4 regions of the Rhodoferax sp. ZS1R25 genome follow, and region 2 is predicted to be linked to each of the others. Evidence: predicted binding sites of a transcription regulator. Region 2 holds the regulator's gene; each other region holds the start of a gene.
What was found. Region 2 encodes sigma-54, which starts transcription at its own class of promoters, with help from an activator protein. Its sites were predicted from a motif close to TGGCANGNAANCTGCTTT; they were not measured.
Positions count from the first base shown of each region.

Region 1: nirB (nitrite reductase large subunit NirB) is a predicted target of sigma-54. The motif match lies at 1,520-1,537, and genes of this name have one in related genera.
Region 3: AC097R_RS00870 (formate/nitrite transporter family protein) is a predicted target of sigma-54. The motif match lies at 1,918-1,935, and genes of this name have one in related genera.
Region 4: atzF (allophanate hydrolase) is a predicted target of sigma-54. The motif match lies at 1,544-1,561, and genes of this name have one in related genera.

Region 1 is NZ_JBWMAZ010000001.1:1,797,495-1,800,699, forward strand. It holds gene nirB (nitrite reductase large subunit NirB) at 1-1,316, opposite strand, end outside; gene AC097R_RS08590 (type IV pili methyl-accepting chemotaxis transducer N-terminal domain-containing protein) at 1,650-2,933, shown strand; gene AC097R_RS08595 (bifunctional protein-serine/threonine kinase/phosphatase) at 3,012-3,205, shown strand, end outside.
Region 2 is NZ_JBWMAZ010000004.1:72,617-75,821, reverse strand. It holds gene lptA (lipopolysaccharide transport periplasmic protein LptA) at 1-90, shown strand, start outside; gene lptB (LPS export ABC transporter ATP-binding protein) at 87-863, shown strand; gene rpoN (RNA polymerase factor sigma-54) at 863-2,473, shown strand; gene AC097R_RS19900 (THUMP domain-containing class I SAM-dependent RNA methyltransferase) at 2,470-3,205, shown strand, end outside.
Region 3 is NZ_JBWMAZ010000001.1:199,438-202,642, reverse strand. It holds gene AC097R_RS00880 (AraC family ligand binding domain-containing protein) at 32-832, opposite strand; gene AC097R_RS00875 (DMT family transporter) at 925-1,851, shown strand; gene AC097R_RS00870 (formate/nitrite transporter family protein) at 2,040-2,846, shown strand; gene AC097R_RS00865 (bifunctional protein-serine/threonine kinase/phosphatase) at 2,859-3,205, shown strand, end outside.
Region 4 is NZ_JBWMAZ010000002.1:1,302,955-1,306,159, reverse strand. It holds gene atzF (allophanate hydrolase) at 1-1,513, opposite strand, end outside; gene queE (7-carboxy-7-deazaguanine synthase) at 1,747-2,382, shown strand; gene AC097R_RS16940 (6-carboxytetrahydropterin synthase) at 2,379-2,783, shown strand; gene guaD (guanine deaminase) at 2,859-3,205, shown strand, end outside.

The sequences.
Region 1 (3,205 bases), on a different contig from region 2:
TTGCAGATGGTGCCTTTGCTCACGCCGTTGCAGCCGCAGACTTCGTCGCTGTCGGCCATGGCCGCGGCCTTGTTCTGGCCCTGGTGGCCCACGTCGCCAATGTTGGAGCCGCTTTCGCCAAACATCAGCTTGTCGCGGATGTCGGCAATGCTGCGGCCGTCGCGCAGCATCTTGAAGTACCAGCTACCGTCCACGGTGTCGCCGTACATGCAGGCACCCACCAGCTTGTCATTCTTGATGACCAGCTTTTTGTAGACGCCGCCAAAGGGGTCGCTCATCACGATCTCTTCGGTACCTTCGCCGCCGGTGAAGTCGCCGGCGGAGAACAGGTCAATGCCTGTCACCTTCAGTTTGGTGGACGTGAGCGAGCCGGTGTAGCGACCAATGCCGTACATGGCGAGGTGGTTGGCGGCCACTTTGGCCTGCTCAAACAGGGGCGCCACCAGACCATAGGCAATGCCGCGGTGGGCAGCGCATTCGCCCACGCTGTAAATGCGGGCGTCGGTCACGGTTTGCATGGTGTCGGTCACCACAATGCCGCGGTCCACATGCAGGCGCATGCTGGCGGCCAGCTCGGTGTTGGGGCGAATGCCCACTGCCATCACCACCAGGTCGGCCGGTACTTCGGTGCCGTCCTTGAACTTGATGCTCTGGACGCGGCCATCTTCGCCACCCACCAGCTCCTGGGTTTGCGCACCCATCAGGAACCGCAGGCCACGCTCTTCCAGCGACTTGCGCAGCAGGCCGCCGGCCACGGTGTCCAGCTGGCGCTCCATCAGCGTGGGCATCACGTGCACCACGCTCACGGTCATGCCACGCAGCATCAGGCCGTTGGCCGCTTCCAGGCCCAACAGGCCGCCACCGATGACCACCGCGTGCTTGTACTTGGTGGCCGCGTCGATCATGGCGTTGGTGTCGGCAATGTCGCGGTAGGCGATCACGCCTTCCAGGTCTTTGCCGGGAATGGGCAGGATGAAGGGGTTGGAGCCGGTGCAGATCAGCAGGCGGTCGTATTCGGCTTCGGTGCCGTCAGACGCCTTGACGATGCGCTTCACGCGGTCTACTTCCACCACTTTTTTGCCGGCGTGCAGCGTGATGTGGTTGTCGGTGTACCACTCGAAGGAGTTCAGCACGATCTCGTCCAGCGTCTGCTCGCCAGCCAGCACCGGGCTCAGCAAGATGCGGTTGTAGTTGGGGTGGGGTTCTGCGCCAAAGACGGTGATGTCGTACAAGTCCGGGGCTACCTTGAGCAATTCCTCAATGGTGCGCACGCCGGCCATGCCGTTGCCAATCATTACCAGTTTCGATTTTTTCATAGTAGCCACTCCAAGAACGAGAAGACTTTGCGGATGTAGCTGTGCCACATGCCAAAAATAGGGGGTAGAGGAGATCCGCGCCTTATGCAAAGGCGCACCAGCAAGCACTGGCGTTGGACAGACTGCGACTGCGCGACGTCGTTGTGCGCAGAACCGGCATGGCTGTCATCTCGTTTGGACGCGTCGTTGCGCCCGGCTCAGCTAATGCAAGAGCTGTGCCATATGATCGGAACCTGTCTGCCCCAGCCTCTGCGAGCCGCATGTGTGGTGCGCGAATTGCGTGACCCAGAATCGCCCGCAAGCCCCGTTGTCCCTAGCTAACTCTGACTTTTTATGACCTCCGCCCTGCTGTGCTCCGCCCGCCAAAAGACTGCGCCCACGCTGGCTGCCGACCTGCAGGCGGCGGGCATTGTGGTGCTGGCCACGGTAGACGATTGCAGCAAGTTGGTGCAGGGCGTGGTGCTGCACGCACCAGATGTGGTGATCTGTGATGTGCCGGTGCCCACGGCCGCCTGGTTCCAGGCGCTGCAGGTGGTGGGCCAAACCGTGCCGTGCGCGTTGATGGTGTTCACCACGGACAGCGACGCCAGCCACATCGTGCAGGCCACCGAATGCGGCGTGCATGCCTATGTGGTGAATGGCTATGGCGCCAACCGGCTGCGCCCGCTCATCCATTTGGCGCAGGCGCGCTTTCAAAAGGCGGAGCAACAGCGCCAAGCCTATGAAGAGATTGCCACCCGGTTTGAAGAGCGCAAGGCGGTGGACCGGGCCAAGGGCATCCTGATGCGGGCCCAGCACCTGTCGGACGACGACGCCTTCCGCACCCTGCGCTCGGCCGCCATGAGCTCCAACCAGCGCATGGGCCAGCTGTCGCAGCACATTATTCAGTCGGCCCACTTTGCCGAGGTGGTGAACCGCTCAGGCCAGTTGCGCATGCTGTCGCAGCGGCTGGTCAAGCTGCACCTGCTGCAGGCCGCACAGGTGCAGGCCGCCCAGCACGCCACGCTGCTGCAGGAATCGGTGCAGTGGGTGGACAGCAACTTTGCGCTGCTGCGCAAAAACCTGTCGCAGCCCACCTATGGCGACCTGCTGGAGCAAGTAGCCCAAACCTGGGAGCTGCTGAAGGCCGCGCTGGCCCAGGGCGGCACCCAGGCGGTGGAGTACGAGGCTGAGGCGCTGTTGATGGGCGCCGAGCGCCTGACTGCCAGCCTGGAAAGCTCGGGCGCGGCCGCGCCCCTGCAGGTGTTGAACCTGGCAGGGCGCCAGCGCATGCTGTCACAGCGCTTCAGCAAGTACGCGCTGCTGGCGCTGGAGGGTGAGGGCGTTGCGGTGGAGCTGGCCCAGGCCGGCATGCGCGCCGCCCAGCAAGAGTTTGAAAAAGCGCTCACCTACCTCAATGGCCTGCCGCTGAGCACCCCCGCCATCCATGAGGCCCTGGGCGCCGCGGGTGTAGCCTGGCTGCAAATGGTGGCCGCTGCGCAAGACGCTCAGCGCCTGAGCCCTGCCAAGCGCGGCGCCCGGCTGGAAGACCTGGCCGCGGGCAGCGAAACCCTGCTGGCCCTGTTCGAGCAGCTGTCCGGCCACTACGAGCACAGCATGCAAATGCTGGTGGGATGAAACCCCGGTTAAGGGTTAACCAGCACGGTTTTGGTGCGCTGCAACAGAATTCGGCACTGAAATTGCTTATCTTGGTGCATGGCATTTGACATAGACATTGGCTTTGCGTCCCTGGCCGGGCGCAAACCTCTTAACGAAGACTTCTGCGCCGCCATGCTGCCCACCCAGGGGCAAGAGGACATGGGCTCCATCGTCGCCATTGCCGACGGCGTGAGCGCCGGTGGCATGGGCCGCGAGGCCGCCCAAACCACGGTGACCAGCTTGGTGCGCGA
Region 2 (3,205 bases):
ACGCCCAAGCCCGAAGGCGAAACTGCCACCGCGCCTCAACCCGGTGCCACTCTGCGCGCCACGCCGCAACTTGAGAAGGCCGCCCAGTGAGCGAGCCCACCCAAGAAGCCCCGGACACCAGCACCGGGCGGCTGGAAGCCCGGCATTTGCAAAAGTCGTATGGCAAGCGCCAGGTGGTGAAAGATGTGTCGCTGACCGTGCGCACTGGCGAGGTCGTGGGCCTGTTGGGCCCCAACGGCGCGGGCAAGACCACCTCGTTCTACATGATCGTGGGCTTGCTGCGCGCCAGTGCGGGCGACATCACGATTGACGGCCATTCCATCGAGCACATGCCCATCCACCGCCGCGCGCGCCTGGGGCTGGGCTACCTGCCGCAAGAGGCGTCCATCTTTCGCAAGCTCAATGTCGAAGACAACGTGCGCGCCGTGCTGGAACTGCAGCGCGACGAGGCGGGCGAGCCGCTCAAGTCGGCCGAGATTGAAGCGCGCCTGACCGCGCTGCTGCAAGACCTGCGCGTGGAGCATCTGCGCGAGTCGCCCTCGCTGGCCCTGTCGGGTGGTGAGCGACGCCGTGTGGAGATTGCGCGCGCACTGGCCACGCGGCCGCGCTTTATCCTGCTGGACGAACCGTTTGCCGGTATCGACCCGATTGCGGTGATCGAGATCCAGCGCATCATCAACTTCCTCAAGGGCCGTGGCATCGGTGTGCTGATCACCGATCACAACGTGCGCGAAACCCTGGGCATTTGCGACCACGCCTACATCATCAGCGACGGCCATGTGCTGGCGCAAGGCACCCCCTCCGAGATCGTGAACAATGCCGATGTGCGCCGTGTCTATCTCGGTGAGCATTTCAAAATGTAATGAAGCAAGGTCTTTCATTACGCGTCTCCCAACACCTGGCGCTCACGCCCCAGTTGCAGCAGTCCATCCGTCTGCTGCAGCTCTCTACGCTGGAGCTGAGCCAGGAGGTGGAGCAGATGCTGGACGAAAACCCGTTTCTGGAGCTGACCGAGGACCGGGCCGAGCGCGAGGACTTTGGGCTGAACGCAGTAGATGCGACGGTCAGCGAAGGCGACCGACTGTCCGAGAGCAGCGAGGTGGACTACGCGCCCAGTGCGGTGGCCGACTACGCCACCTCGACCAGTACCAGCAGCAATGACGAAGAAGCCACGCCGCTGAGCAGCAGCGACGAGCCCAACTGGGAAGGCGACGGCACCACCGAGATGATGCCCGACGATGGCGAGTGGGGGGTGGACGCCAAAGCCAAGGCCAACAACCTGGGCGACGACGAGGAGAAAGACGCCACCGAGCTGGCGCGCTCTGCCGAATCGCTGCAGGCCTTTTTGCACCGCCAGGCGCTGAGCCTGCGCACCAATGCCACCGACGCGGCCGCGCTGCGCTTCCTCATCGAATCACTCAACGACGACGGCTACCTGGAAGACCCGCTGGAAGAGCTGGCACGCAGCCTGAACCCCGGCGACGAAGAGCAGCTGCAGGACCTGGTGCACCACTTCACCGTGGCGCTGGGCTTGCTGCACAGCCTGGAGCCCGTGGGCGTGGGCGCGCGCGACTTGGGCGAGTGCCTGCGTTTGCAGGTCAAGGCCTTGCTGGCCCAAGCTGAAGTGGATGGTGAGGACGAGCGTGCCGAGCTGCTGCAGGTGGCCCTGGGCATCTGCAGCAAACCCATGGACCTGCTGGCGCGGCGCGACATCAAGCGCCTGGTGCAAATGGGCGTGGGCAGCGACGCGCTGGTGCGCGAAGCGATCGCGCTCATCGCACGGCTGGAACCCAAGCCCGGGCGGCGCTTTGTGGACGTGGAGCGCAACATCGTGGTGCCCGACGTGCTGGTGGTGGCCATCGGCAAGGCCGGTGGCATTCCCAAATTCCGCGTGCAGCTCAACCCCGAGGTGATGCCACGCCTCAAGGTGCATGACATCTACGCCAATGTGCTGCGCAACCACCGCGGTGGCCGCGACGGTGCTGGCCACGCGGCGCTGCAGCAACGCCTGCAGGAGGCGCGCTGGTTCATCAAGAACATCCAGCAGCGCTTTGACACCATCCTGCGCGTGAGCACGGCCATTGTGGAGCGGCAGAAGAACTTTTTCACCCATGGCGAGCTGGCCATGCGCCCCCTGGTGCTGCGCGAGATTGCCGACGAATTGGGCCTGCACGAGTCCACCATCAGCCGCGTGACCACGGCCAAGTACATGGCCACGCCGTTTGGCACGTTTGAGCTGAAGTACTTCTTCGGCTCTGGCCTGGGCACCGAGAGCGGTGGCAATGCCTCCAGCACCGCGGTGCGCGCGCTCATCAAACAGTTCATTGCCTCCGAGAGCAGCAAGAAGCCCTTGAGCGACAACCAGATCTCTGACATGCTCAAGGAGCAGGGCATCGAATGCGCCCGGCGCACCGTGGCCAAATACCGCGAGGGGCTGAAGATTGCCCCCGCCTCACTCCGCAAAGCGCTATGAACCAATTGACCCTTTTTCTCCCCTGCGCCGCCGGCGTGGAGGAGTACCTGGCGCCGGAGATTTTGCAAATCACCGGTCTGCCGCCCGGCTGCGTGACCAAGCAGCGCGGTGGCGTGGCCGTGCGCACCTCGTTCGCGCATGCCATGTTGCTCAACCTGTACAGCCGCCTCTCGCAGCGCGTGCTGGTGCTGGTGTCGTACACCGAATACCGCAGCGAACAGGACCTGTACCGCGCCGGCCTGCAGGTGCCATGGGAGCAGTGGTTCACGCCCAAGGAAAGCATCAAGGTCGAGGTGACGGCGCAGCACAGCCCGCTGACCTCGCTGAACTTTGCCGCGCTCAAGGTGAAGGATGCCGTGTGCGACCGCTTCCGCGAAGTGGCGGGCGGCGTGCGCCCCGACGTGAACACGCAGTGGCCCGATGTGCGCATCTATGCCCACCTGACCACCGACAGCTGCTCGCTGTACGTCGACACCTCGGGCGAGCCGCTGTTCAAGCGCGGCTGGCGCGAGGACAAGGGCGACGCACCGCTGAAGGAAACCCTGGCCGCGGCCATGATTGCCGCCAGCGGCTGGGCCTCGGGTGAGGACGACCTGATGCCGCTGTACGACCCCTGCTGCGGCAGCGGCACGGTGGCCATCGAAGCCGCGCAGATTGCCTGCAACATCGCGGCCGGTTCGCTGCGCCGCTTTGCGTTCGAAAAATACCGACCCTTCCGTTCGCAGGAGTGGG
Region 3 (3,205 bases), on a different contig from region 2:
CAGAAGTGGGGAAATGCCAAACCAGCGGGTGCTAGCGCTGCACGGTCAGCGCGTCTTTGCGGTACTCGTCGGGCGTGGTGCCCATGAGTTTTTTGAACATGCTGATGAAGGCCGAAGCGCTGCCATAGCCCAAGTCCAGCGCAATCGTTTCCACGGTCTGGCCGGCTTCCAGCAAGGGCATGGCGCGCACCACGCGCAGCCGCTGGCGCCACTCCGCCAGCGACATGCCCAGGTCGCGCTGGCAGCGGCGCATCAGCGTGCGCTCGGTGGTGTGGGCGGCGTTTGCCAGTTCGGGCAACGAGCGGTTGTCCCCGGGGTTGGCCTCCAGCATGCGCAGCACCGCGCTCAGCAGCGGGTCTTCCGAGGTCGGCAGGTAACTGCCCGCGCGCGGCGCCTGCACCAGCTGGTCCAGCAGCACCTGCAGCAGGCGCGCCTGTTGCGCACTGACCGTAGGGCCGGGCAGCTGCTGGCGCAGGTGTTCCATGAGCGCACGCACCAGCGGGCTCACCGTCAGTGCGCAGGGCGTGGCAGGCAGCAGGTGGCACAGCGCGGGGCCGATATAGAGGGAGCAGTGGTGCGCCTCGTAGCGGTTCAGCCCCACATGCTTGAGGTTGGGCGGCAGCCACACGCCGTACTGCGGTGGTGCCAGGTAGTGGTGGTCGGCCACCTTCACCTCCATCACGCCACTGAACGAATACACAAACTCGCCCCAGGCGTGCTGGTGCAGCGGGTAAATGCCTTCGGCCGGCGCCACTGCGCTGCGAAACATGATGGGCGAGGGCAGGTTGGCGCTGGAAAGCGGAATCTCCAGTTTGGGCTTGAGGATGGGCATGGCGGCGGGGTCGTCGGCGTTTGTCGGCTTCGGCGTATGGCTTGTCTGGTTTTCACTATATCAATGAAAGCCGTCAATTCAATAATCAATGCATGGACACCCGCAAACCCCTCGATTCCCAAGCCATTGGCTGCATGCTGGTGCTGTGCGTGCTGTGGGCCCTCCAGCAAGTGGCCCTCAAAGCCACAGCCGGCGATATTGCCCCCATCTTCCTCATTGCGCTGCGTTCCGGTGCCGCCGCGGCGCTGGTGGCGCTGCTCATGCTGGCGCGCGGCGAGAACTGGGGCTTGCGCGATGGCAACTGGCGCCCAGGCCTGGTGGTGGGCTCGCTGTTTGCGCTGGAGTTTTTGCTGGTGGGCGAGGGCCTGCGCCACACCAGCGCCTCGCACATGGTGGTGTTCTTGTACACCGCACCCATCTTTGCCGCGCTGGGTCTGCACTGGCGCCTGCCGGCTGAGCGCCTGGGGGCTGTGCAGTGGCTGGGCATTGCGATGGCCTTTGGCGGGCTGTCGATTGCCTTCTTCGGCCGCAGCCAGCCGTCGGCGGCGGCACCCGGCAACATGCTGCTGGGCGATGTGCTGGGCCTGATGGGTGGCATGGCCTGGGGCGCCACCACCATGGTGGTGCGCTGCTCGCGCCTCTCCAGCGCGCCCGTCACGCAAACCCTGCTGTACCAACTGGTGTGCGCGTTTGTGCTGTTGCTGGTGGTGGCGCTGTCCACGGGCCAGGCCCACTTCAACCCCATCCCCCGCGTTTGGGCTGCCTTGGCGTTCCACACGCTGGTGGTGTCGTTTGCCAGCTTTCTGGTCTGGTTCTGGTTGCTGCGCCGCTACCTGGCGTCGCGCCTGGGCGTGTTCTCGTTCATGACGCCGCTGTTCGGCATCGTGCTGGGGGCCTGGCTGCTGGACGAACCCATTGAGGCCAGCTTTCTGGTTGGCGCGGTGCCGGTGCTGCTGGGCATCGTGTTGGTCAGTGGCACCAGAAAAGCCCCGCCTGCACCCCGCCTTGCACCAACTTGAAGCAAACGCTCCTCCACATCTCCGCGTAAACCCGTAGAAAACACGGGGTTTGCCGCGAATTTCCGCTGGCACGGTACGTGCTGCAAATGTGACGGAATCGGACAACGGCGTCCACTTCACATCTCCCCCAGGGAGTGCAGAAGTGGACGCCGTTTTTTTTTGCAACGTTGGATTTAAGGAAATCTCTCATGGCTTATTTAGTGCCTTCGGAATTTGTGACCAAGATGGTGGACGCGGGCGAGTCCAAGGTCTTCATGTCCACGCGTGACACGCTGGTGCGGGCCTACATGGCCGGCGCCATCCTGTGTCTGGCTGCCTGGTTTGCCGTCACCATCAACGTGAACACCGGCCAGCCGCTGGCCGGCGCCGTGCTGTTCCCTGTGGGCTTCTGCATCTTGTATTTGCTGGGCTTTGACCTGTTGACGGGTGTGTTCGTGCTGGCGCCCCTGGCGCTCATCGACAAGCGCCCCGGTGTGACCGTGGGCGGCGTGTTGCGCAACTGGGGCTTGGTGTTTGTCGGCAACTTCGGTGGCGCCTTCACTGTTGCCCTGGCCATGGCCATCGTCACCACCTTTGGCTTCTCGACCGAACCCAACGCGGTGGGCAAAGCCATTGGCGTCATCGGTGAGAACCGCACGCTGGGCTACGCACAGTACGGTGCCGCTGGCATGTTGACGCTGTTTGTGCGGGGCATGCTGTGCAACTGGATGGTCTCCACCGGCGTGGTCGGTGCCATGATCTCTACCACCGTCAGTGGCAAGGTCATCGCCATGTGGATGCCTATCATGGTGTTCTTCTACATGACCTTCGAGCACTCCATCGTCAACATGTTCCTATTCCCCTCCGGTCTGCTGCTGGGTGCACACTTCACACTCATGGACTACCTGCTCTGGAACGAAATCCCCACCGTGTTGGGCAACCTGGTGGGCGGCTTGTCGTTCACCGGCCTCACGCTGTACGCCACCCACCTGAAGACCGCCCCCAAGCGCGGTTAAGACGGACAGGTCTTGGCCCACGCACTCCAGATCTCGGCAGGGCAGTACTCGGACAAGGGCCGCAAGGACACCAACCAGGACTTCCATGGTCTGGTCGTTCCCAAGGAGCCCCACCTCAGCTCCAAGGGCATTGCCATGGCCCTGGCCGACGGCATCAGCAGCAGTGCAGTCAGCCAGGTGGCCAGCCAGGCGGCGGTCACCAGCTTTCTGGAGGACTACTACTGCACCTCCGAGGCCTGGTCGGTCAAGACGTCTGCGGAGCGCATCCTCAGCGCCACCAATGCATGGCTGCACGCGCAGACGCAGCAAAGCCCCTACCGCTACGAGCGCGACAAGGGCTACGTCTGCACGCTGAGCGC
Region 4 (3,205 bases), on a different contig from region 2:
CCTGCGGCATGTCCCACACCTCCAGCGCAATGGCGGCACCCGCTTGCGCCACGCGGCGCAGGCCCGGTTTGGGCGGCACGGTGCCGGGCAGGGCGTACAGGCGGTAGGCCGGGGCGGTGGTGGTGGTCTGTACCAGCCGGGCGCCACGCTCCAGCAGTTGGTTGTTCAGCGGCATGCCCGAGAGATGGGCGCCCACCACGGCCACCTGCATGCGTGCCGGGCCGGTGGCGATGCCGGCCAGCGGCTGGGGCGCGGGCAGGGGCTGGTCCAGCGCCCCCAGGGGCAGCCCGGTGGCGTGGTGGTAGCGCTGGCCCAGCTCGGCCAGCGGCCAGTCGCTGCCGCAGGGCGCAATGAGCGTGATGCCAAACGGCAGGCCGTCGGCGCGCAAGCTGCTGGGCACAGCGATGGCCGCGTAGTCCAGCAAGTTCACAAAGTTGGTGTACTGGCCCAGGTTGCGGTTCAGCACCACGGGGTTGGCCCGCATGGCGGCAATGGTGTAGTGCGTGGGGGCAGTGGGTACCAGCAGCACGTCGATGTTTTTCCACATCGCGGCGGCCTGCTGGCCGCAGGCGTGCAGCTGGGTTTGCGCGGCGCACAGGTCGGCCGCGCTGTAGTTGCGCCCCTTGGCAATGATGCTGCGTACCGGCTCCATCACCGTGTCCTCATGCAGGTCAAAGAAGGCGCGCACCGCGGCATAACGCTCGGCCACAAGCGCGCTCTCGTAGAGCAGGGTGGCGGCCTGGGCCAATGGCGTGTAATCAATGGGCACGGCCACGCCTCCCATGGCGGTGAGCCTGGCGATGGCCTCGGTAAATGCCACCTGCGCGGCGGCATCGCCAAAGAACTCCAGCTGCGTGGGCACCCCAAAGCGGAACTGTGCGCCCCAGGGCGTGCTGGCCAGCGCCAGCGTGCGCGAGTAGGGGTCACGGGCATCGGGCCCCTGTGCCACGGCCAGCACGCGGGCCGCCATGTCTACCGTGCGCGCGAAGATGGAGACGCAGTCCACGCTCTGCGCAGCCGGCACCACACCGCGTGCGCTCAGCAGTCCCTTGCTGGGCTTGATGCCCACAATGTTGTTCAGCCCCGCCGGCACCCGGCCCGAGCCCGCGGTGTCGGTGCCCAGCGCAAAGTCCACCTGGCCCGTGGCCACCACATAGGCCGAGCCGGCGCTGGAACCGCCCGACACATAGTCCGCGTTGAAGGCGTTGGGCACCGCGCCATAGGGGGAGCGCGTGCCGTTGAGGCCGCAGGCAAACTGGTCCAGGTTGGTCTTGCCCACCAGCACTGCACCAGCATCGAGCAGCTTTTGCACCACGGTGGCGTGTGCGCCGGCCACATAGGCAAATTCGGCGCAGGCTGCGGTGGTGGGGTGGCCCTGGGCATCGATGTTGTCCTTGATCGCAAAGCGCAGCCCCGTCAATGGCCCGGTGCTGTTGCCCACCACGGGTGTGGCAAAGCGCGTTATCCATGCCTGGGGGGCACCACCATCACTGCCGGAGCTGCTCTGCACCATGTTGGAGTCCTATCTTGTATCCAAGATGGGATTGCAAAAGCTGTGCCAAAAAATCCGGGGGCTGGGCCGCCAGCGCCTTGCCGGTTAAAATACGCCCCAAGGCCCGCTGCTCCGGCGGGCTTTGTCTTTTGTGTTCGGAGCCATGTAGAGGACTACCATGTACAAAAACCTCGTAGCCACGTGCGTGGCCGCTTGCCGTTTTCTCGCCGTTCCCCTTTGCTAGGGATTCATGTATGGCGTACCAGATCAAAGAAATTTTCTACACCCTGCAGGGCGAAGGCTCCAACGCCGGCCGCCCCGCCGTGTTCTGCCGCTTTGCCGGCTGCAACCTCTGGACCGGCCGTGAGCAGGACCGCGCCAGCGCCGTTTGCCAGTTTTGCGATACCGACTTTGTGGGCACCGATGGCACGCTGGGCGGCAAGTTCACAACTGCGCAGGCGCTGGCCGAGCGCATCGCCGCGCAGTGGCCCGGTACCGATGCCGCGAACCGCTTTGTGGTGATGACGGGTGGCGAGCCACTGCTGCAGGTGGATACCGCGTTGATAGACGCCCTGCACGCATTGGGTTTCGAAATCGCCGTAGAAACCAACGGCACGGTGAAAGCGCCCGCAGGCATCGACTGGATCTGCGTGAGCCCCAAGGCCGGCTCCACCTGGGTGCAGCGCAGCGGGCACGAGCTCAAGCTGGTCTGGCCCCAGCCCGGCATCACGCTGGCCGACTGCGAGGCGGAGGACTTTAGGCACCGCTACCTGCAGCCCATGGACAACATCCTGCGGGCCGACAACACCCGGGCCTGCATCGCCCAGTGCCTGGAGCGCCCGCAGTGGCGCCTGTCCCTGCAAACCCACAAGATCACAGGCATCCGATGACCCAAGCGCCATCCATCCCCATTCCGCGCCGCTGCGAGGTGAGCCAAAAGTTCTTCTTTGACGCCGCCCATACCTTGAAGCGCACTCTGGACGACGCGGAGGAGGTCGCCGGCAGCCGCCGCATCCACGGCCACACTTACCATGCCGAAGTCACCGTGGCTGGCAATGCCGACGAAGACACCGGCATGGTGATGGACCTGGCCCATCTGCGCCAGGCCATCGCGGTGCTGCGCCCGCGCCTGGACCACCATTTGCTGGACGAAGTGGAGGGCCTGGGCCCGCCCACGCTGGAAAACCTGGCCGCCTTCATCTGGCGCGCCATGGCGCTGGAGTTCACCGGCCTATGGCAGGTGCGCGTCTGGCGCGAGGGCATTGGCGACAGCTGCACGCTGCGCGCCTGATGTGCCATGTGACGCCATAGGGGCTATGCGCGGCTTGGTATAGAGATTGCTGCGCCCCGATATATGCTCCCCCGCATGAAAGCCTACCGCGCCTCCCTTTTGTGGTTTGCCCCCGATGCAACGGGGCAAGCCCATTTTGAAACCGATGGCCTGCTCGTCGTCGGCCCCAACGCCCAGGGCACCCAGGTGGTGCAGGCCATTGGTGCGTACAGCGCCCTTGCGCCGCAGTACCCGCAGGTGGCCGTACAGCACTTCCCGGGCCGCATCATCGCGCCGGGGTTTATCGACCTGCACATCCACTACCCGCAGACCAACGTCATCGGCTCGCCCGCGCCCGGTTTGCTGCCCTGGCTGGAGAATTACACCTTTCCAGAAGAAAAACGCTTTGCAGCCCCCGAATACAGTGCGCAAGCAGCTACTTT